Regions from separate parts of the Planococcus sp. FY231025 genome, predicted to be linked through region 2. Evidence: riboswitches for the same ligand, from Rfam matches in the RefSeq annotation. Region 2 holds a riboswitch; each other region holds the start of a gene.
What was found. A riboswitch is a leader RNA that binds a small molecule or an ion and turns the genes downstream of it on or off. The one in region 2 is predicted to bind thiamine pyrophosphate.
Positions count from the first base shown of each region.

Region 1 (7,606 bases), on a different contig from region 2:
ACCGGAAGTCGTAAAGCAGCTTTGTGCACAGTACTTTGAACTCGCGTTCCGGATATGTGTTTGCCATCAAATTCAGCAAACGGGCACCGGTTTCCGCAGCAGCTTCGAACGAACTGTAAAATCCGGAATTGAGGCCTTTGGAATACATGAACGGGGAAGAAGGTGAGTTCTTTGAAAATAAAAATATTATGTATACTTCTTTTTTCGATGCGCCAGCATAGACAGATGGTTCAATGAGCAGTTCGTTGTCCGGGAAGTAACAGATTTTATCCGGCAAAATGACACCGACCCGCTTCATGGCCCAAAGGTGGGTATAGCCTTCATGGATTTCTGCGAAAGCACGGGCCATCATTTGGCCGAAATCCCGTTCGAACATCACAAAGGGATCTTGGCGATTGGTCATATAAGCCAGATAAACCCGGTCATCCTTTTCGTCGAGCAAGTCCCATTCAATCATGCCGATGCCTCCTTGCTGATAGAAAAAAGTGCTTGCTTGATGTATACCCGTTTCGGCAGAACCGAAATCATGAAGAGAAACAGCCGTCTGGCTGCGGAAAATCAATAAAAAGATATAAATGTACATAATTACATAAGGTAAATATTCTAAAAAACAAAGACCGTAACAAGAAAAAAACAAAGATGAAACAAAAAACCGCGTTCCCGGAAACTAGCGGCCGGGAAGCGGCTGAAAACTATTGAGAAATCAAAACCGGAGGTATTCCATTGCACTCATCCATCAAGATAAATTCCGCCTAAGCAGCTGCTGGCCAATACGATTAGAAAGAGCAGGGCCAGCCAGAAATCGTTCCTTCCTACATGGACAGGGCGGTAATAAGCTTTCCGCCGCTCGCCCGTAAATCCTCTGGCTTCCATGGCAAACGCAGCGCGTTCTGCCTTCCGTACTGCGCCGGCAAGCATCGGGATGAGCAGACGGCGGAAGGCAGGCAACCTGTTCCCCCAATGGGGTTTGATTTGAGCGCCGCGTAGTCGGTGGGCTTCACGGATCTGGGTGAATTCCTCTTTCAATAGCGGCAAAAACTGATAGGCAACCATGACACTGTAAGCCAGTTTTGGCGAAAGCTTCATTTGCTGCATCAGGCTCATGATAAATTTCACCGGATCGGTCGTAAAAGCGAATAACAGCGACAAGCTGGAGAAAGACAGGACGCGAACGGACAACGACAAAGCCGTTTCCCATTGCTCTTTGGCCACCTCGAACCCGGCAATAGAGAAGTACACCTCATCTTGAATTCCTACCCCGAAGATGACCGCAGTCCAAAGATAGCCGAATGCTGCAAAAGCGAAAGGCAGCATGAAGAGCATCCACTTTTTCCATGAAATCCGGCTAAAGAGCACCTGCAAAAGAAGGATGCCGACCCAGAATAGGAATGGCGTCCAGGGATTGAAAAAGAAGGCAATTACGAGCATCGATGCTGCCACAAGGACAAACTTCACCGACGGGTTCATTTCATGCAAAAGATCTTGCATGCTGCACCATTCCTTTCGGTTGTATCAGCTGATGCGCCTGCATTAGCGAATCATCCGCCCAGACCCGCTCGGCAGGAAATTTCCCGCTCAGCATCCCATCTTTGATAAGCAAAACCGAATCTGCAATCCCCGCTGCAAATCCCATGTCATGGGTGACGATCAAAACCGTGGCACCCTCCTGGACGCGTTCACGGATCAAGGTAGAGAGTTCCATAAGCGCTGCGAGGTCTTGCCCGGAAGTTGGCTCGTCCATTAACAGCACGTCCCGCTTGTCAGCGAGCATCGCGCCAATGGCGACACGCCGTTTTTGTCCGTGGCTCACCGAGAACGGATGATTGCCCTTGATATCCGTCAAGCGGAGCCGTTCCATCAGCTCTTCCACTTCTGTCTGTGTGGAGGCTCCGGAAAAAGCGAGCTCAGCCTCTATGGAGGATTCAATGAATAAAAACTCGGGTGATTGGGGCACATAACCCACTTTCTGTGCGTTGATCCGGCCGCCCGTTAAAGGAGTGATCCCGCACAACGCTTTTAAGAGAGTGGTCTTCCCGCTGCCATTCGGACCGGCGATGACCACCACTTCGCCGCGTGCCGCTTCAAAGGAAAGGGGAGCTAAAAGCAGCCGGCCTTCTTTTTTTACTGAAATCGCTTCGGCCTTTAGCGCCGGCACATCTTCATAAACGGAGGGCCGCACAGGAAAGGAATAGGGCGGTCTCGTTCGGAAAGGGACGTCTGCGATGAGTGCGCCATTGCTGTCCAAAACAATTTCCCGGTTGAAAAAAGTTTCCCATAATTCCAGCCGGTGTTCGACCGCTACGACAGTCAGCCCTTGCCTTTTCTGAAGAACGGAAAGCCAGTCGACGAATTGCTTGGCAGTGAAAGGATCGAGGTGTGCAAGCGGTTCATCAAGCAGCAGTACTTCGGGTTCCATGATCAGCGCACAAGCCGTGGCCACCCGCTGTTTAATGCCGCCTGACAGCGATTGGATCACTGCATGGCGCAGTTCCACAAGGCCGGTCAATTCCAATACCCCAGCAATTCGCGCGTCCATGGCTTCAGCTGCGGCGGACAGATTCTCAAGAGTGAATGCCAGTTCCTCCTCGACCGTGCGCATGCAAAATTGGGAATCGGGATCCTGGAAGACCGTTGCGGTCCGGCGGTTGATTTCACCTGGTGCGTAGTCTTCGGCGGGTTTGTTGTACAGTTTGATGGAGCCGCCGAGAATTCCGTCGCAATTCGAAGGATAGAGGCGGTTCAGCAAGTACAGCAGCGTGCTTTTACCTGCACCGCTCGGACCGGTGATGACAACCCGTTCTCCTCTGAAAATTTCAAATGAAACCCCGTCGAGCGTCCGCTGTCCGGAATCGGGAAACCGGAAGTGGACATTATCGAGGGAAAAGACGGCATCATGCATTGGCGTCACCTTTATCTATACGGGCAATGGCATAGCCGCGAAGGGAACCGGTCGCCAGCAAGGCATCCGAGAGATACTTGCCGCCGATGCCAGCTATGATCATGCCGCTCAACACACGCAGCGTGAACATCCAGGCGACGAACGTCGGATCGAGCGCTGCATATCCCGAAACAAAAAAGCCATAAATAAAACTGAAGACGGCAGAACCTGCCCCTGCAAGCATCAGGACAGCCAAATTAAAATGCTTGTAGCCGGTCACAGCGAACGCTGCTTCCGCGCCAAGCCCTTGGATGACACCAGATAAAATCAGGCGAGGTCCGATGGCATTGCCAAGCAGCACTTCAATTGCCGCTGCCATGGTTTCAGACATCAAAGCTGCACCCGGCTTGCGGATGATGTACATGCAGATGATGGAGACGATAAACCAGATGCCAAACATCCACTCATACGCGATCGGGCCGATCATTCCGGCCCAGATATTTCCGACGTGGACAAACACCAAATAGACGATGCCAAAAACGATGGCAAAGAGCGACATCAAGACAATCTCTTTTAATTTCCAATCTTTAAGCATCGGCGCTACCTCCGTGCGATGGGCTGTTGACGCTCATCGAGATCGTCATCACAAGGTGGCGATGCTCTTCTGAGCGCGCATGGGTGAACGACTCTTCATAAAAGGCGAAGACATCGTGGATGTCGCCATGGATGCCGCTTGCGTAATGCATCGATTCATTGAACACGCCTTGGGCTTTGGCACGATCGATTTCCCGGTAGATGACTGCCATATAATCCGGATTGTTCATCGGGTATAAGGCGAACTGGGAAGAAACATACTGAGGGGTGGCGTCCTGATTAGGCAGCTCGTCGTCTTTCTCCAGATATACATCTCCCTCCGAGTCCCCCGGGCAGCCGATTGAAAACGTTCCGGAAAGCGCGACGTGTTCGCCGGTTTTTGCCGCATGGAGCACAATCGCCTTGGCCACGTTGAAAACCTGGTTCTGTTTTCCGCGGATGACGGTTGAGACGTCGTCCGTATGCATCCAGACATTTGAGGTGTCTGTCCCTTTTAACGCCCCTTTGATGATTTTGACAAAGTTCCCTGACATCGGGTGCAAAGAAAAACGGAATCCGACAATCGGGCTTGTGCCGCAGTGCATTGGTTGCATAAATCTATTCCTCCTTAAAAAAGTCCACAAAAAAGGCCGCATCCGCGAAGATGCAGCCATAATCTATGAGCGTCCCAAAAAAAGGAGTTTTCCAGAAATGTGCCGCACTTCCTCACGCAGGTCCTAACCTGATCGAGTTATAAGGGATCGAAGCTTGCGCTTGCATCTCAGCTAAAATAAGCACCCCTAGTGCAGAAAACGGTATGCAGTTTTTTTGTGTCCGGGGTTTGCCCCGATGGCTCTAGTTTAGCGGAAGGCCTGGGGGATGTAAAGGGGGTCAACACATAACTAGGGAGCAAGTGAGCGCGTGCCTGACACGTGGCCAACCGGTTTCGCCGAGCCAAGTGCAATTAGTTGGAATTTTTAATAAATAGGCGTTATGCTTGTTAATAATAATGAAAATAGGAGATTATCATGGTCCAATTCAATTGGTTTGAAAGAATAACACAAACAATCGAAGCGTATCAAAAAAACCACAATAGCGATCCGCATCGGCTGCAATTCCACTTGATGCCGGCGGTCGGTTTGTTGAATGATCCAAACGGATTGATCCATTACAAAGGCATGTATCATGTGTTTTTTCAATGGAACCCGTTTGGTACGGCGCACGGCTCTAAATGTTGGGGCCATTCTACCTCCCAGGATCTTGTTTATTGGCAAGAACACAAGCCGGCGCTTGTTCCGAGTGAATGGTATGAAAAGGATGGCTGTTTTTCGGGGAGTGCGATTGAAGTCGATGGGAAAATGGTTTTGTTTTATACAGGGCATGTGGACCACGGAAACGGCAAATTTGAAACTTATCAATGCATGGCCGTTTCCAGCAACGGTTTTGATTTTGAAAAAAAAGGCCCGGTTGTATTGCTGCCAGAAGGATACACAGCCCATTTCCGGGATCCGAAAGTGTGGGAAAGGGATGGAACTTGGTACATGGTTGTAGGGGCGCAAACTTTTTATGAAGAAGGGGCGGTTGTGCTTTATGCTTCGACAGATTTACAGGAATGGGGGCTTAAAGGAATTTTAGCTGGAAACCGCTTCAATGGATTGATGGACTTCGGCTATATGTGGGAGTGTCCAGATTTTTTTGAGCTTGATGGAAGAGACATCCTCATCGTTTCCCCTCAAGGGTTGAAAGCGAAAAATTCCTTTTACCATAATGCGCATCAGTCTGGCTATTTTGTCGGCAGATGGAAAGTTGGAACAACTGAGTTCCCCCATGGCGAATTTACAGAGTTGGATCGTGGTTTTGATTTTTATGCCCCGCAGACGTTTCAGGATAAACAAGGAAGGCGGATCATGCTTGGCTGGATGGGAATTACAGGGGAACAGGAATCCCATTTGCCCACAATTGAAAAAGGCTGGGTCCATGCCTTAACGATGCCACGCGAATTAGAGCTGAGAAAAGATCGGATTATTCAAAAGCCATTGCCGGAACTAAAGTTGTTGCGGGAAACGCAAGGGCTTTCATTCCAATCAAGCTTAGATAATGAAACAAAGACGTGGCCAGAGCTTTCGGGGAATGTAGGGGAGCTGAAGATCCATTTTCTGCAGAACCTGGCCGGCAACATAAAAATAGAAATCCGCAAAAATATAACGCTTATTTACGATCAACAGAAGAAGCGGTTAACGATGGTGCGAAAACGATTTCTAAACGGCACGGTTGAAAGCCGAAGCTGTTTTTTGGCTACGCTTGAGGAGCTTCATATTTTTCTGGACACGAGTGCCATTGAAGTTTTTGTCAATGGAGGGGAGGAAGTGTTCACGGCCCGTTTTTTTGCGCTAGCAACTGATTTAGATGTTTTCTTTACATCAGATGGGCATGTGGAGTTATTGCTTGAAAAGTGGAACTTGCGAAATCCTAAGCATTTCATGAATCATTCTGTTTAAAACTGACGCCCTCGTTTTCCGTTGAAGAAATGTATCTGGCATAAGCAAAGCATTGGATTCTACAAACCAGTTCATCAGAACATTTTGTTTTTCAATTTTAATTTCACAAAATGTACGGCAAGGAGAAGCGGAAGTCGGATGAAATGATTTTTTCATTGTTGCAGACTAACGGTTATATATATTCTTTAAATCAAATTGCATATTTAAATGTCCCAAAGCATAGAAACCGGCAGTTTATGGCATTGTGTCCAAACCTCTGCCGGTTTTATAGATTTTATTTGAATAAGCTCGGATGCCTTGTTTTGCCAAAAGAACGGTCCTTAGACAATTTAATGAAAGTCTACAAGGAACTGAAATTCAAAAAAACATCCCTTTTACAAAAAATTAATAAAACGCATATTGTGTATCGAATTAAGGATTGGTATCATGAAAATGATATAACTTTGTTAGAAATGTAAAATATATCTTAATAATAGTATTTGTACCGCAATCATATTATCCCACCATAACATTTTACAGAGTTATACAACGGTCTTTTTTTATTTAGGGGGAAGAACATGCGATATCATGACATAAGTTTGGATGAACTGGAAGAATTGGAGCAGGAGATTCACTTTCAAGCTGAAAATAACCAAGGGAATTTGGATTATTCCAAGATTGAACTTTATGATGCAATGCACACCCATCTTAAGCTGTTGGCGGCGGAAGATGCAGATTATGAACATTACTATACATACATCCAACAGAAATTGATCAATTTCCTGCTGTGCTATTGCGGCCAGGCGGCATCCAGCGATGCCAATCAGCGCTATGCGGCAGAACAAGCTTTGAAAAAAGTGCTGCATTACGACCCGGTGAATCCGCTCGCTGCATACCGCCTGGCTGGGCTATTTCACCAGCAGCATATGCACGTCGAAGCTCTTTGCCAGCTGCAACAGGCACTGGACAACCAATCCCGTTATCCGGAGAATGCTTATCAACTGAATGCCGATCAGGTAAAGCGTGCATTGCTGTATATGTCGAGCAGCTCGTTGCATATCGGCAGCCGGGCATTTGCGGCGAGTTCCGTTTCTTCAGCGGCCCTCGAAAGCGGGGACTTTACGGAAATGTTCGCAGAGCTCTGCCGCAGCACGGATGAACTCCGGAATTCCGCCTACCGCATCCTTTCGGCGGATGAACATATTCATTGCGCCCATGCACAAGTTTTGAAGGCGATTGAAAAGGATCCGAAAGATACCATCACCCTTTTTTTCAACACGGAAGGCCCAGAATTGATCTATAATGGCATCCGCGAAAAATTGCCAGCTGCCCATGCGTTCCTGCTCAAGCATTTATTGCTGAATAGTTGTGCGGAAAAACCAATGAAGCCGCTTGATGCCAAATCGTATTTTTTGGATACGCATGTTATGACAGGCGTGACGGGTCCGACATTCACCAATGCCGTAGAAGGACTGATGCAGGCGCTGCGGGAAATTGAAATCCCATCAGCGATTTGCCGGGCCGATAGCGGGAATCAGCCGGCCTATTATTTCAACGGGTCTTCGGCGTATATGGTCATCGGCAGAGTGGACGAGGAATTGAATTTCGGTTAACTAAAAAATAAAAATCTTAAAAAAGCTTTGACAACCGGCTGAATGTTCTTTACTATTGGGTACAT
Region 1 is NZ_JBQJJG010000008.1:306,041-313,646, forward strand. It holds gene ACTL32_RS13245 (hypothetical protein) at 1-457, opposite strand, end outside; gene ACTL32_RS13250 (energy-coupling factor transporter transmembrane component T family protein) at 730-1,488, opposite strand; gene ACTL32_RS13255 (ABC transporter ATP-binding protein) at 1,469-2,899, opposite strand; gene ACTL32_RS13260 (ECF transporter S component) at 2,892-3,473, opposite strand; gene ACTL32_RS13265 (YkoF family thiamine/hydroxymethylpyrimidine-binding protein) at 3,466-4,065, opposite strand; TPP riboswitch at 4,158-4,263, opposite strand; gene ACTL32_RS13270 (glycoside hydrolase family 32 protein) at 4,480-5,949, shown strand; gene ACTL32_RS13275 (hypothetical protein) at 6,507-7,541, shown strand.
Region 1: it holds a riboswitch for thiamine pyrophosphate, as region 2 does, so the genes downstream of both, ACTL32_RS13265 (YkoF family thiamine/hydroxymethylpyrimidine-binding protein) here and thiT (energy-coupled thiamine transporter ThiT) in region 2, are expected to answer to the same signal.

Region 2 (7,606 bases):
AAGAAGTTCACCAAGGAGCTTCCGTCAAAACCGGTCCAGAAAATCCTCCACGGCGGCCAGCTGGTGGAAGGCAATAGCAAAACCATTTCCGAAAAGGGGAATAAAAGATGAGTTTCCACGAAAAACTGGAGCAGTACGCGGAACTGGCTGTCCAGGTCGGACTGAATGTCCAAAAAGGTCAGATCATCATGATCAATACGACGGTCGATACGCTTGAGTTTACGCGCCTTGTCGTGAAGAAGGCATACGAAGCAGGGGCGAAGCGCGTCCATGTCAATTACACGGATCCGGTACAGACCCGCATGCATTTTGAAATGGCGCCGGATGAAGCATTCCATGAATATCCGGCATGGTCGGTCGCCCAACGCGATGAAATCATCGATACTGGGGGATCGTTTTTGTGGATCGATGCAGAGGATCCGGATCTTTTGACCGGCATCCCGGCCAAGCGCCTCTCGGATTCGCAGAAGTCCGCCGGCCGTGCGTTGGAGCGTTACCGGCAAGCCGTCGGCACCGACAAGATTGCCTGGTCGATCATCGCGATCCCGTCCAAGGAATGGGCGGAAAAAGTATTCCCGGATCTGGAAGCTGCTGAAGGGATGGATGCCCTATGGAACGCCATCTTCAAAACTGTCCGCATCGGTGAAGGCGACGCCATCGAACAGTGGAAGCAGCATATCGAGCTGCTGGAAGCACGCGCAGGACAGCTCAACAGCAAAAGATTCAGCAAGCTGCATTATACGGCACCCGGCACCGATTTGACGATCGAACTTCCGGACAAGCATATCTGGATGAGCGGCGCTTCCAAAACACCGCAGAACAATGCGTTCATTGCCAATATGCCGACCGAGGAAGTTTATACTGTCCCGTTGAAATACGGCGTCAACGGAACTGTCCGCAATACGAAACCGCTCGTCTACCAAGGAAACATCATCGACGGGTTCACCCTGGAATTCGAAGAGGGGAAAATCGTCAATGCGAAGGCTGAAACGGGCCAGGAATTGCTTGATGAAATGCTCCAGGCGGATAAAGGCTCCGCGTATTTGGGGGAAGTGGCATTGGTGCCGCACCATTCGCCGATATCGGATTCCAACATTCTGTTTTTCAACACGCTGTTCGATGAAAATGCATCGAATCATTTAGCGATCGGCGATTCCTACCCGACCTGCTTTGAAGGCGGCCGGGAACTGGAGCGGAAGCAGCTGGAATCAATCGGATTGAATACATCGATTGTCCATGAAGACTTTATGATCGGCAGCGCCGAAATGAATATTGACGGCATCCACAAGGACGGCATACGAGAACCGGTTTTCCGGAACGGGAACTGGGCATTTTAAGAGGTGAGCAGCTTGAAAAAATACACGATAGCGTGTTTGACGGTATTGCTGCTGGCTTTCAGCGCTTTGCCTGCAGCGGCAGAAATCCAATTGCCGGCCGCTTATGTAGCGCTGGGCGATTCGCTCGCGGCAGGTCAGACGCCGAATTCAGAGATTGATGCAGGCTATGCCGATCTGATTGCGCAGGAATTGGCACGCCAGCAACCGGTCGCATTCTTTTCCAAAGATTTGGCGTTTCCGGGATTCACAACGGAAGATGTACTAGAGCGGGTCAAATCGGAAGAAGCGAAAGACCTGTTGGCTTCTGCCAACATCATTACGCTTTCAGCCGGCGCAAATGATCTGCTGCGGCTTGTGCAGGCCGATTCTGAACAAGGGTCTTTGGCTTTTCCGCAAATCCAGGCCGACTTTGCATTGAATAATGCGCGGGAGAACCTGGATGAGATCTTAGCGGAATTGAAAAAGCGTGCACCGAACGCGGATGTTTATGTCATGGGCTATTATTTTGCATATCCGCATGCCCGTGAAAGCCAAAAAGCGGGAACTGCAAAACAGCTTGATCTGCTGAATGTCATTTTAAAGCAAAGCGCTGAAAAAGCAGGGGCGGTCTTTGTGCCGGTCCAAGGCGCATTCGGCAACGACGCGGTGGACAAAGTGCCGAATGCGGCGGATGTCCATCCGAATTTCAAAGGCTATCAGGCGATGGCCAATGCTTTTTTGGATAGCTACCAAAAGGGCTGGAAAGTGGAAAACGGGGAATTGCCGAAGGCCGCGCCTTTATCTTTTGAGGAAATCACGGCCCAGCAGGAATCGGACCGTGAAAGTGCCATATCCGGCAGCCCGGCTGCAAGCCGTCCTTCTGAAGGGCTCGAAGAGGAATATTACGCTTTGCGTGAAGCATTGCCGTATGCCTAGATAAATCATGCAAAAGCCTCTTTAAATAAGTTAATAAAAAAACGAACTTTTCACCTCGCTTCGGCCGCTTTGGGCATGGCTTTCGCCATGAGCCGAGAAGTACACTCGTCTCATAGCTTCGCCCAGCCCGTAGACGCGCCGGCGCTGGTTTAGCTCTTTAAAGCTGATAACTTTATCCATTTAGTAGGGCTATCTGAGATATGAAGCAAAACGGCGGAGACGCCTGCGGAATATCGATTAAGAACCAAGTATTATATATCTTTCTCGACAATGCAAAAACCCGCTCCGGATTTTCCGGAGCGGGTTTTTGTGTTTTATATCAACGCTTTGGCTTAGGCGTTCTGCGCGTAGAGGTAGTTCCTGCTTTTTGTTTGTTCATCGCTTTTTTAATGATTGGATACGCGATCGGCGCAAACTTGATGGCTGTTTTTACAATTCTTCCGATTCCCATGTTTATCACTCCTGACGTGGATAGAGTATGTTTTATTGTTCCCGGTTTTTCTGCTTGTTAAACCTTAAAGCGGAGCAGCGGCAAGCTGCTTTAGAATGTCTTTGTATTGATGGATGCTTGAGATATCCGCGTATTCGGCGTTTCCGTGCCAGTCATCGCCTGAAGGGCCGAATTCGATCGCACCTTCGCCGCCGTTGACGGCTGCGTAATAGCGGGTATCAGCAGCACCATGCTGACCGAACAGGACAGGTTCGGTTTCCGCTGTTTCGCGGATCGCTTTTTGCAGCGATTGAATGTAGGGATTTTCTTTGGTCGTCGTCAAGGCGGGCGTGGAACCGCTCGCTTTGTATTCCATGTCCAGGTTCAAGTTATCAGCGAGGTCCGCCATCTGCCGGACAATTTCGTCTTTGTCCTGGCCCGGCATAAAGCGGATGTCATAGGACATTTCGCAGATTTCCGGAACAACGTTATAGCGGTCTCCCGCTTTGATGATCGGCAAATTGACCGACGGCTGCTCGTAGTATTCGGTCGATTCCTTGCGGAAAGGCAGATCAGCCATTCCCATATGAAACTTCATCGCTGACTCGATGGCGTTGATGCCCTCCCATGGGCGGCTGCCATGCGCGGGTTTGCCTTTGAAGGTCAAATCCATGCGGAGAATCCCTTTCGACTGCAAGCCGATTTTCAGGCCGGTCGGCTCGCCGCATATGACAAAATCGCCGGTGTAGCCTTGCTCGACCAGCCATTTCGAGGTGTTGCGGCCGCCGATTTCTTCATCGGTGACAATGTGCAGCTGGACGTTGCGGTTGAGCTCGGATCCATCCAGTTCGATGAAAGCTTGCATCATCGCCGCAACTCCGGCTTTCATGTCAGCGGACCCCCGCCCGTAAATGCGCCCCATTTCTTCCATCGGCACAAACTGTTCGGGATGTCCAGGAACGACATCGACATGCCCATTCCACACGATGGTGTCCTGTCCTTGGCCCTTTGCGGCAGTCAGCATCAAATATCCGTTATTGTCATGGACCTTGGCGTCCTGCCCTTTCTCCTTCAGCCATTCGGCACAAAAAAGAAGAGCATCGTTCGCTCCTTGTTTGGTGTCGCTTTGGATTTTAATCAACTCTTTCAATAACTCGATCATACTCAGCAGCGCCTGGTTCCGCTGCCTTCACCACCTTTCGACTATTTGCTTCATACTTACCTGTTACCCTCTGGGGCTAGCTTGAAACTGCGTTGCTTAAAGTCGGGCGTTTGTGTACAATAGGGGTGAAAGAAAAATATGTATGCACCACAAGGGGAGCTATATGCTGAGAGTGAACACATTGTTCTTACCCTTTGAACCTGTAAGTTAACACTTGCGCAGGGATGTGGATGGAAACCGGCCCTTACGCGGCGCCAGGCTCTGTCCTGGCGCCGCTTTTATATGGTTTTTTATTCGCGCGGCCCTTCTGGTGATGTGCACAACACATAAGGAGGAAGTTATGAGAAATAAACGGGTTATTTTAATGGTGGAGATTGCGATTTTCGGCGCCCTCGGATTTATCCTCGACTTTGTGGCATTCAAAATGCCGCAAGGGGGATCTGTCAGTCTGGTCATGATTCCGATTGTCCTGATGGCATTCAGAAGAGGCGTCGCTGCCGGCGTCTTGACCGGGCTGTTGGTAGGGCTCCTGCAAATCGTCACAGGCACCATATCGGTGACGCCGCTGTCGTTCGGCTATGTCGTGCTGCAAGTCATTCTGGATTATTTGCTGGCTTACGGAGTAGTAGGCTTTGCGGGAATCATGCGGGGCCGTTATCTGCAGGCTGCTGAAGAAAGGCGCACAGGGAAGATGATTACAGCGATCGTACTGGGCGTTTTGGTCGGTTCGGTTCTGCGGTATATCACCCACGTGATCACCGGCATTCTGTTCTTCGGGATGTTTGCAGAAGGGAATGTACTGATCTATTCCGCTGCCTACAACGCAACCTATATGATTCCGGTATTTCTCTTGGCGGCTTTCGTCTGCTCGGCGCTCTTTGCCGCAGCCCCGAAACTCGTCGACGCAAAAGCATAAGTGGAAGGGGACTATCATTAGGATAGTCCTCTTTTTATATGGTATAATTTCTCTTAGACAATTTGAAAGAAGGGTATTTAATGATTGCGACGACTGAAAAAGATATAGAAATGCTAAAAAAAGCCGGACAGATGGTAGCGAAGATCCGTGAAGAAATGAAAGCGGCGACCAAGCCGGGTGTTACGACAAAGGAAATCGATGAATTGGGCGGCAAGCTGTTTGCGGAACTTGGCGGCGTATCCGGACCGAAATCGGAATATGATTTTCCGGGCTATACGTGCATCAGCGTAAACGAAGAAGTGGCGCATGGCATTCCCGGCAAACGCGTCATTGAAGAAGGCGACATGGTCAATATTGATGTATCGGGTTCTTATGAAGGCTATTTTGCGGACACGGGGATTTCCTTTGTGGTCGGTGAAGGCCATCCGGAAAAAGAGAAGCTTTGTGAAGTGGCAGCATCCGCTTTCGATTTCGCTATGACGAAAGTGAAAGCCGGCGCGAAGCTGAACCAGATCGGGAAAGCGGTGGAGCGCGAAGCGAAGCAGCAGGGCCTTTTTGTCATCAAGAACCTGACCGGGCACGGCATCGGGAAATCACTCCATGAAGCCCCGCAGCATATTTTGAATTATTACGATGCATGGGAGAAGACCATCCTGAAAGAAGGCATGGTGCTGGCTGTGGAGCCGTTTATCTCACAGAAAGCAGAGCACATCATCGAATCAGGCGACGGCTGGACATTCATCACGCCGGACCAGTCGCTGGTGGCGCAGATTGAACATACAGTCCTGGTTACAAAAGGCGAACCGGTCCTATTGACGAAACTGGATAATTAAAAAGCTTTTCAGGCTGCAGGCATCCTCATAACGAGGCCGTTTGCAGCCTTTTCTTTTTGGTGAAAGTTTGTCGCAATAAAAAAAGACCCTTTAAGGTCTTTTAATTTGTAGACAGAAGAAAATTTATTCCTCTTAAACAATGAATATTCATATGAGCGGAGCTATCTCGAATCCTCCACTTTAGGCGGACGTTTCCGCGGGCTCGAGCCGAACTAACTCGGACTGGCGTCCGAGTGGATTTCGGCACTTCGCTATCCCGCAGGAAAGTTAATGGCCGAAGGCAGTTCGGCCATTAGCTTTGCGACGAAGTGCGAAGCACTGCAGGAGCACAATGTTTGCACTTGGCGCCTTCCGTTCCGGATCATAAAGCAAACGGCTTGTAATTAGTTACACAAAGCAGAATAAGCGTCCTACTCCTTTTTTGAATACAGGTGGCCCACCCTGTCGGGCTTATACATCTTTATTCATCACAATTGAACTTTTTCTACAGTCTAAAAGACCCTTCAAGGTCTTTTTTTGATAAGCAGAACACCGGTCACAATAACGCCGCTTAAAAACAGGGAAGCGGTTGTGACGAGCAATTCGCTTGTGCCGTGTTTAACGGCGATGCCGATGAATGCCCAGACGAAGACTAAGGCAAATGGAATGTCGGAATGGTGGAATCGGACATGGAGTGCGAGCGCGGTTCCGACAGTCAGCATGATGACCGTCCAGAGCTGGTCGCTCAAGCCCCAGCCGCCCCAATTGAAATAAGTCAGTATGTAAGCAACATTTGTGATGGTCGCCACACTGATCCAGCCCATATTGACTGAAACCGGCAGCCGCTCGGTCACTTTCTGATCGCTATTATTGTACTGCAGATATAGGGCGATCAAGGAAAGCAGATAGCCGACCATGGCGACGAGCGTCCAGAGGAAGAATTCATAATGCCACAATAAAATCCAAGCGATGTTGAATCCGGCACTTAATAAGAAAAATAATGCAATTTTAGATGAGGGAGTTTCTCCTTTTTTCAAACGAATCCAGAAGCCGGCGATCCAAAGGGCCAACAGGATATATATGAGAGACCAGATCGAAAACACATAGCCGGCCGGTGTGATCATCACGGGCAACCGGTTTGAAATTTCCCCAGTCGTTTGGCCATTCAGCGGCAGGATAGTGGCCAACGCATTTATAGCGACAACGGCTCCGAAAGCGAGCGTCATCAACAATACCCGAATCATAGCAGATCCCTCCTTTCAATTTAGTATACCTGTCATCGATTGGTTCAACAAATAGCTTCTTCCAAAAAAAGCAATAAAGGAGCGAGTTTGTGAAAGTTTCGTCACTTTTTCCAGTTCAAACAAAAGGAAGGCGGCGCGGCCCATTATTCCTCCCGTTCAATAAAAATGGTATACTTATAAGTGTTTTTAGAAAATTTCGTTTACCACAGGAGGAAACAGAATGACAGTTAAATTTCCGGAAGTCTGGGACTTGGATAGCCTTTTCCCAGGCGGAAGCGATTCAGCGGAATTGCGCGTACATATGGACCAGGCAGCGCCGCGCTTGGAAGAATTCGAAAAAGCGGCCCAAAGTTTCCAGGTGCCGGCATCAGCTGAAGACGCGCCGCGCATTGCCGGCCTTTTGGAGGAAATCAAAGGGCTGATGCAGCATCTAAGCCAGTCTGGTGCTTATATTGGCTGCCTGATGGCGCAAAATACAGAAGACAAAAAAGCGGGGATTCTGCAAAGCGAATCGGCGGCTCTGTCATCCCGTTTCCAGTCCGCACTGCAGAAAATCCAAAAAGACCTGACAGGGACAGAAGATGCTGTATGGAAGAGCCTGTTGGAAACCGATGAACTGAAAGAGTTCGGTTTTGTGCTGAATGAATGGCGTGAAGAAGCGGAAATGCTGCTTTCTGAAAAAGAGGAAAACCTGATCAATGCATTGAGCATGGACGGCTATCACGGTTGGAGCCAGTTATACGACATGCTGGTGGGGGATATCAAAATCACCGTAACAGTCGACGGCGAA
Region 2 is NZ_JBQJJG010000013.1:43,346-50,951, forward strand. It holds gene ACTL32_RS17175 (DEAD/DEAH box helicase) at 1-111, shown strand, start outside; gene ACTL32_RS17180 (aminopeptidase) at 108-1,337, shown strand; gene ACTL32_RS17185 (SGNH/GDSL hydrolase family protein) at 1,341-2,252, shown strand; gene ACTL32_RS17190 (hypothetical protein) at 2,453-2,764, shown strand; gene ACTL32_RS17195 (M20 family metallopeptidase) at 2,768-3,844, opposite strand; TPP riboswitch at 3,987-4,086, shown strand; gene thiT (energy-coupled thiamine transporter ThiT) at 4,185-4,760, shown strand; gene map (type I methionyl aminopeptidase) at 4,841-5,593, shown strand; gene ACTL32_RS17210 (tryptophan-rich sensory protein) at 6,097-6,816, opposite strand; gene ACTL32_RS17215 (M3 family oligoendopeptidase) at 7,037-7,606, shown strand, end outside.

Region 3 (7,606 bases), on a different contig from region 2:
AATGTTTTAATACGCTCATTGTATGGTATTTAGCGCTTTTTTAACCATTATTTTATAGAATATCTGTAACTTTTCCTTCTTTTTTCCAGTCTACTTTTTTAAAGGGGTGGAAATCCGTGAAAAAAATAGCAAAGCTCTTTATCCTTCTATCATTGCTCATCGCTTCAGCCTGCAGTTCTTCATCCGGCAATGGCAATCCCGGCATGGCAATAGCTGATGGCGTAGAATACGGCAAAAAAGATTACGAAAAGATATCCGGACCTAACAACCGTCTCGGCTTCAGGCTGATGGACGACCTCACCCAAACCGAAGACGGGAATACATTCATTTCGCCGCTCAGTTTGTACATGGCCCTTTCGATGGTCTATAACGGAGCGGCTGGCCCCACAAAAGATGAGCTTGCCAATGTGCTCGGCGCAGAAGGGATTCCCCCGGAAGAGATGAACCGTGCGAACGCTTCGCTTTCCATGCAATTTGCGGACCGTCCGGAAGGGATTGAATTGAATATCGCCAATTCGATCTGGACCAAAGAGGAATACCGCTTTCTGGACAGCTTTTCAGAAAGCAACAGGGATTATTACAATGCCCAAATCGAAGAAATCGATATTTCAGACCCGGCTTCAGCGGATCGGATCAACGATTGGGTGAGTGACGCGACAAACGGCAAAATCAAAAAAATGGCCGCCAAACCGCTCAGTCCGAATTTGGCAGCAATGCTTTTGAACGCCCTCTACTTCAAAGGGGATTGGCAGTACCCTTTTCCTGAAGGAGAAACAATAGATCAGCCTTTTACACAAAGCGACGGTTCAGTAACGGACGTGCCGCTCATGAACTTGCAGAGCCGGCTTCCTTATTTGGAAACGGATGACTTCCAGGCAGTGTCGCTGCCGTATGGAGACGGCGAAATGAGCATGAACATCTTCCTGCCAGCCCCCGGCACCGAACTTGATGAACTGGCGACTGGCCTGACGGAAGAAAAATGGGATCAGTGGATGAAAGGCTTCGAACCGAAGGACGGCACGCTGATGATCCCGAAGTTCAAGATGGAATACGAAGTGATTTTAAACGAGGCGTTATCGCGCCTCGGAATGGAAACGGCTTTCCGGAGTGCCGACTTGTCAAATATGTTTGAAACTTCGAGCGGCCTCTATATCAGTGAAGTCAAACAAAAAACGTTCATCGATGTTAATGAGAAAGGGACTGAAGCGGCCGCTGCCACTTCGGTTTCAGTGGCAGAATCAGAATCTGTTGACTCTTTCCGAATGATCGCCAACCGGCCGTTCTTTTTCACCATCACGGATTCAGAAACTGGGGTCATTCTTTTCATGGGGACGTTGGAAAACCCAGCTTCATGAAGGGGCAAAAAGGCTGCCTTTGCCGGCAGCCTTTTTGTTTGTTCCATGACATATTTTCAGTCGGCTTCAGATTTATTATTTGTCGCTTTCCAGATTCCAATTGACAACCGTTCTCAACTATTTTAGTATAAAAGATGCATGCAATTGAAAATGATTATCAATATCGATGGTGCAGAAGGAGACACTCATTATGAAAAACGCAATATTGCCATTCCTGCTTTTATTGTCGCTCGTGCTTGCCGGCTGTGGAAACGGCGAGGCGGCTCCGAAAGAAGCAGCAGAAGAAACAACTGAAACAATTACATACCAGTCCGAATCCGGACCTGTCGAGGTTCCCGCAGACCCACAGCGGATCATCGCATTGACGAATGGGCCGAATGTCTTGGCTTTAGATGGCCAGGTTGTCGGCATTGATGAATGGACGAATACCAACCCTCTTTTCGAAGAAAAGCTGGCTGGTGTAGAGGTCGTATCTGAAGACAATCTTGAAGCAATCATTGAATTGGACCCGGACTTGATCATCGCAGGCACCCATATGAAGAACCTTAAGAAATTGAATGAAATAGCACCGACAGTAGCCTTCACATGGGGAAAGCTGGATTATCTGGACCAGCAGGTTGAAATCGGCAAGTTGTTGAACAAAGAAAAAGAAGCAACGGATTGGGTTGCAAGCTTCACGGAAAAAGCGGAAGCTGCAGGTGAAACGATTCGTTCGAAAATCGGCGAAGATGCCACTGTATCCGTCATCGAAAGCGGAAACAAGGAATTTTATGTGTTCGGCGATAATTACGCCCGCGGCACAGAAATCCTCTATCAGGCAATGGGCTTGAAAATGCCCGAAAAAGTGAAGGAATTGGCATTGGAAGCGGGCGTCTATACATTCTCCGCTGAAACACTTCCGGAATTTGCTGGGGACTATATCGTCTTCAGCAAAAATCCGGATGTCGATAACTCTTTTACAGAAACAGCTGTATGGAACAATATACCGGCCGTGGAAAAAGGGCAGGTCATAGAAATCAATACCAAAGCCTCCACTTACAGCGATCCGATCACACTTGATCACCTATTGACCGTTTTTGAAGAGTCGTTTCTAAAATAATAAAGAAATGAGCAAAGGACAAGCTGCCGCTTCAGGCTGCTTGTCCTTTTTATTCGTGTTCAAGTCTCAGCGTCAATAAAGTTCGCTTTTGATGTAGACATTCTTCAGTTTATAGACGAGAAGAACCCCAAGCACAGCACCTGTAGCACTTGATACCAGAAACGGCGGCATGAAGAAAAACGCGGCGCTTTCTGTGCCCATCAAAAATTTTGCATACGGTACAGCCACAAGCGAAGCAAGGATTCCCGTGCCGATTATTTCCCCTGCTGCGGCAAACCAGAGTTTCCCGGTACCCATATAGAACAAACCGGCCAGAAGAGCGCCGATCATTCCGCCGGGAAATGCCAGCAAGGAGCCGGTCCCGGTCAACACGCGGACCACCCCTGTCACGAAAGCGATGACGACCGCCGGAAGGGGCCCGAAAAGGACTGCCGCCATTACGTTGATCGCATGCTGTACAGGATAAGCCCGGGCTATTCCGGCAGGAAACGATACAAATGCGGATCCTGCCACTGCAATCGCAACGAACATTGCCATCAGGACGAGCTTTTTCGTTTTCATATCATCTGCCCTCTTTCAAATGAATCTCGGAGCCGGCCAATTTCTGTGGAAACGTCCCTCGCTTTTGCAATTGCGGAAATAACGGCTACTCCAGCTGCGCCCGCCTGCCAGACTTCGCTTGCATTTTCCGATGTGATTCCGCCAATGCCGATGACCGGAACTTTGGGGTATTGCCTGGCAACTTCTATGATTTTCCTGACCCCAGCCGGCGCTTTCGCATCGCTTTTCGAGCTCGTAGCGAATACCGGCCCCATGCCAAGATAATCAGCGCCGCGTGCAATAGCCTGTGCTGCTTCTTCCTCGGAATGGACTGAAACTCCCAGCACTTTCTCTGCGCCGATCAGCGCGCGTACATCGCCGGAATGCATATCCTCTTGCCCGACATGGACGCCGTCCGCTCCGATTGCAAGCGCCAGTTCTACATCGTCGTTGATGATGAACGGCACGCTATACCGCTTGCATAGAGCCTGGCATTCCCGTGCGAATCTCTCCAACGCTTCCCCCCGTAATGCGGTCTCCCCTTTTTCACGCAGCTGAAAATGGGTAATCCCGGCTGCCAGAGCTTCATTAAGCAAAAAATGCGGCTCTTTTTCCTTTGCATTCGACGTACCCATGATGAAATAAATTGATGGTCTGCTAAACAAGCTGGACTTCCCCCTTTCCGCTGAAGTTTCTGAAGGCTGCGTGATTGGTCGGTCCATGGCCTGATCCAATATTCAAAGGATGGCCAAGTGCTGCTTGGACAAATTGCTTGGCAGTGAAAAGCGCTTCGTTCATTGGAGCGCCTTTTGCCATTTCAGCTGTCAGGGCCGCTGCGAATGTGCAGCCGGTGCCATGTGTCTGACGGGTGCGGATCCGGTTTGAGCGCAGCATAAGCGATGCGCCGCCGCTATGGAGGTAGAAGTCCTCGGTAAAGTCCGGATCGCTGCCGTGGCCGCCTTTGATGACGACCGACTCCGCTCCGTAATCCAGAATGCGTTTTGCTGCCAGGAGCCGTGTTTCCGGGTCGCGGATTTCAATGCCGCTCAATACTTCCGCCTCCGGAATGTTCGGAGTAATAACCGTGGCGAGGGGCAAAAGCTGGGCTTTCATCGCCTCCACCGCCTCTTCCTGCAAAAGTGCGGCCCCTCCTTTTGCAATCATGACCGGATCGACAATGACATACTTCCATCCGTATCTCCGGATTCCTTTAGCCGTTTCCTCGATGATCGAGGCATCAAACAGCATGCCGGTTTTGACTGCTGCAATGTCAAAGTCGCTGCCCACCGCATCGATTTGCTGCCGGACTGTTCCCCTTTCCACCGGGAAAATGCCGCTGACGCCCCGGGTATTTTGAGCCGTTACCGCCGTAATGGCAGAAGTTCCAAACACGCCGAGTTCCTGAAATGTTTTGATGTCCGCCTGAATCCCGGCGCCTCCGCCGGAATCAGAACCGGCAATCGTCAGCACTTCCTTAATCGCGCCCATACAACATCCCTCCCATTTTGCTTGCTTCATCAATGTTCTGCTGTTCCGTGCTTGCAAGAAGGTCCAAAAATTGGGCGCTGAAACTCCCCGGCCCCGGGGCTTCGGCAGCTGCGTTTTCGCCGGCAATGCCGTAATAACGGAGCGCTTCCGCGGCTATCGTCATGGGCGGCCCTTCCACTGATGCAAGGAAAGCAGCTGCGACTGCGCTCAATAGGCACCCCATGCCCGTTACCTCTGCCATTTTCGGACTGCCATGGGGGATGTACTCCACCGTTTGGCCATCCGTCACGATGTCCGTTTCGCCCGTTACCGCTACGGCCAATCGATAGCGGCGTGCCACTTCCATTGCCAATGGTTCAATATCGGCATCGCCTGCTCCGGCATCCACGCCCTTTGCCTGCCAATCGGCTCTGGCAATCGCGGCCAGCTCCCCGGCATTGCAGCGCAGCAACGTGATTTCCACTCCTTGAAGCAATTGGTTTACAGCCGAAAGCCGGAACCGTGTCGCGCCTGCCCCGACCGGATCCAGCACGACCGGTATCCCTTTCCGGTTCGCTGCTTTCCCCGATATCAGCATGCTGTCGAGGGAACGCTGTGAGAGTGTCCCAATATTCAGCGATAACGCATCTGCCAGAAGGGTCAGTTCTTCTGCCTCTTCCACTGCATCTCCCATGATCGGTGATGCACCTAATGCGAGCAGCCCGTTTGCCTGGAAATTTGCGGCGACCTGGTTGGTGATGCAATGAATGATCGGCTCCTTTGACCGGACCTCAATCAACATACGCATTCTCCTCTCCCACTTGCGGCGCAACTTCCCAGCTTTCCATCGTCCACGCCTGCTGCCAAAAATTCCATTCGTAATAGCTGCTCCGGCGGAACCGGTCTTTCAACTGTTTAAGCCGTTTTTCAGAAAGCCCTTCTGCCAACCGGTCCATGCGCTCTTTCTGCTCATTGACCAGTTCGCCGAACCACTCAGAACCGTATGTGCCAATCCACCGGTCGTAGATGGGATGACCGGGTGCGGCATCTTTCAAGCGCTCTCCGATTTCAAAATAAAGCCAGTAGCACGGCAGAATGGCAGCCAGTACATCCGCCAAGTCGCCTTCTGCAGAACGGTACATATGCGAAACGTAAGCATAGGCACTCGGAGAAGGTTCGAACAACTCCCAATCGCTCTTCGTGACACCGAGTAAATCCATGAACGATTCGTGGAGTGCCATTTCTGCTGCACATGTCTGTTCGGCATGATGCGCGAAGCTTCTCGTCGTCTCAAGGTCCGCCGCCTTTACCGCTCCGATTGCCTGTACTTTGGCAAAATGCGTTAAATAATAGGCATCCTGCATGACGTAATACTTGAATATGCCGAGCGGCAACGTGCCGTCCGCGATCCCTTTCACGAACGGATGCTCAAAACTTGCCTGCCACAATCCATCACATTCCAACCGTACCTCTTTGCAAAAAGCCATTTCTCCATCTCCTTTTTTGAGCAAATAAAATACCGCTTTCCAGTAAAGGAAAGCGGCGATTGTCAGCTGCACAAAAAAAGAGAGGAGCATCCATTCGCCCACTTCCCTCCGCTGGTATGATCCAGATCAGGTTCAAAGGGTCCGAGCGTTGCTCGTCTCAGCCGGTAACCGGCTCCCCTAGTGGATTGCGATATTCATGTTGTCGGCATCACTATACCATAGATAAAATAATAATTCAAAATTTCTTGCAATGAATTTTTCAGTATCAATTATGATATCTGATCAGAAGCTTGAAATTCTATTTACGGATATTGTGTTTCCATGCTTCGTCGTTATCCAGCATCTTCTTCGCTGCAAAAAGCATCAGGAAAGTGATCAAAATTATCGGCAAGCCCATCAATCCGGAAATGACTTCCAGTGGAGCAAGCCCTCCTATTCTCATCAATACCAAAGCCAGAACGGTTATAATCGCTGCAATGATGAGGCGCAATGATTTTGGTGGTTCATGATTGCTCATATCCCGTGTACTTGTATAAGCGGCGACCGTATACGTTGTCGAATCAAGCGTTGTTGTCAGGAAGACAAGCGAAACGATGATGAAGACGACAATGGCCAGTCCGCTTAACGGCAAGGTTGAGAGGATTTCAGGAATGACCGCCATCCGATCTTCAGTCTGGACCAACTCCAGTATGTTCAATTGTCCGGTCAGCTGTCGGTGAACTCCCAATCCGCCTAATACACCGGTCGCAATCCAAGACAACAATGTCGGCGCCAGCATATAGGTGAGAATCATCTCTTTGATCGTCCGGCCTTTTGAAATCCGGGCAGCGAATACGCTGTGCAACATGGCCCAAGTCGCACTATAAGCAAACCAGAAAACGGTATTGCTTTGTACATGCGAGGCTTCTCCTTGATAGACTGAATCGGTGCTTAGCGAGAACGACAGATAATTAGCGAACAAATACGAGACACTGTCCGTAAAGAAATTCATGATGAATACGCCAGGGCCTGCCAATACAATGAATATACCGAATGCAGCGGCAAGATAGACATTGAACGTACTAAGCCGTTTGATTCCTTTTTCAATGCCGAGGTAGGCGCTTGCTGAAAACAGCAGAACCCAGACGACCGTGACGATGAGCGTTAGCCCGAAGCTGACATTGATGTTCAATAAAGCGGCTAAATTATATGTAACAATCGGTGCCCCAAGACCTAGTGTGACAGCTGCCCCGGTCAGAATACTAAGAAGGAATAAAACATCGAGCAACTTGCCTGCCCAACCATCTGTCAACTTATCGCCAAGAATAACACGGGCTGCCTCGGAAATCCGCATGAGCGGGCGTTTTTTGACGTGCAGAATATAAGCCATGGCCGGTGCAATCATGACGAAAATCGCAAACACCTGAAATCCCCACAGGAACATGCTGTAAGCATTGCCCATCAACATAGCTTCAGGCGATCCCGCTTCTGTACCGGCAGGCGGATTGTTAGCAACCGACGACCATTGAAGCATCCCGGTCCGCATGATAGTAGACCCGATGCCCATAGCTATTAGAATTGAAGCATATTCGAACAACGAGAGGCGTGGCTTTTCCTTTGGATTTCCTAATACGACTTTTCCATATTTGGAAAATGAAAAGAATAGGGCCGCTCCTACT
Region 3 is NZ_JBQJJG010000008.1:122,666-130,271, reverse strand. It holds gene ACTL32_RS12325 (serpin family protein) at 117-1,355, shown strand; gene ACTL32_RS12320 (iron-hydroxamate ABC transporter substrate-binding protein) at 1,546-2,454, shown strand; gene thiW (energy coupling factor transporter S component ThiW) at 2,527-3,015, opposite strand; gene thiE (thiamine phosphate synthase) at 3,012-3,659, opposite strand; gene thiD (bifunctional hydroxymethylpyrimidine kinase/phosphomethylpyrimidine kinase) at 3,652-4,482, opposite strand; gene thiM (hydroxyethylthiazole kinase) at 4,469-5,263, opposite strand; gene tenA (thiaminase II) at 5,253-5,948, opposite strand; TPP riboswitch at 6,035-6,137, opposite strand; gene ACTL32_RS12290 (BCCT family transporter) at 6,247-7,606, opposite strand, start outside.
Region 3: it holds a riboswitch for thiamine pyrophosphate, as region 2 does, so the genes downstream of both, tenA (thiaminase II) here and thiT (energy-coupled thiamine transporter ThiT) in region 2, are expected to answer to the same signal.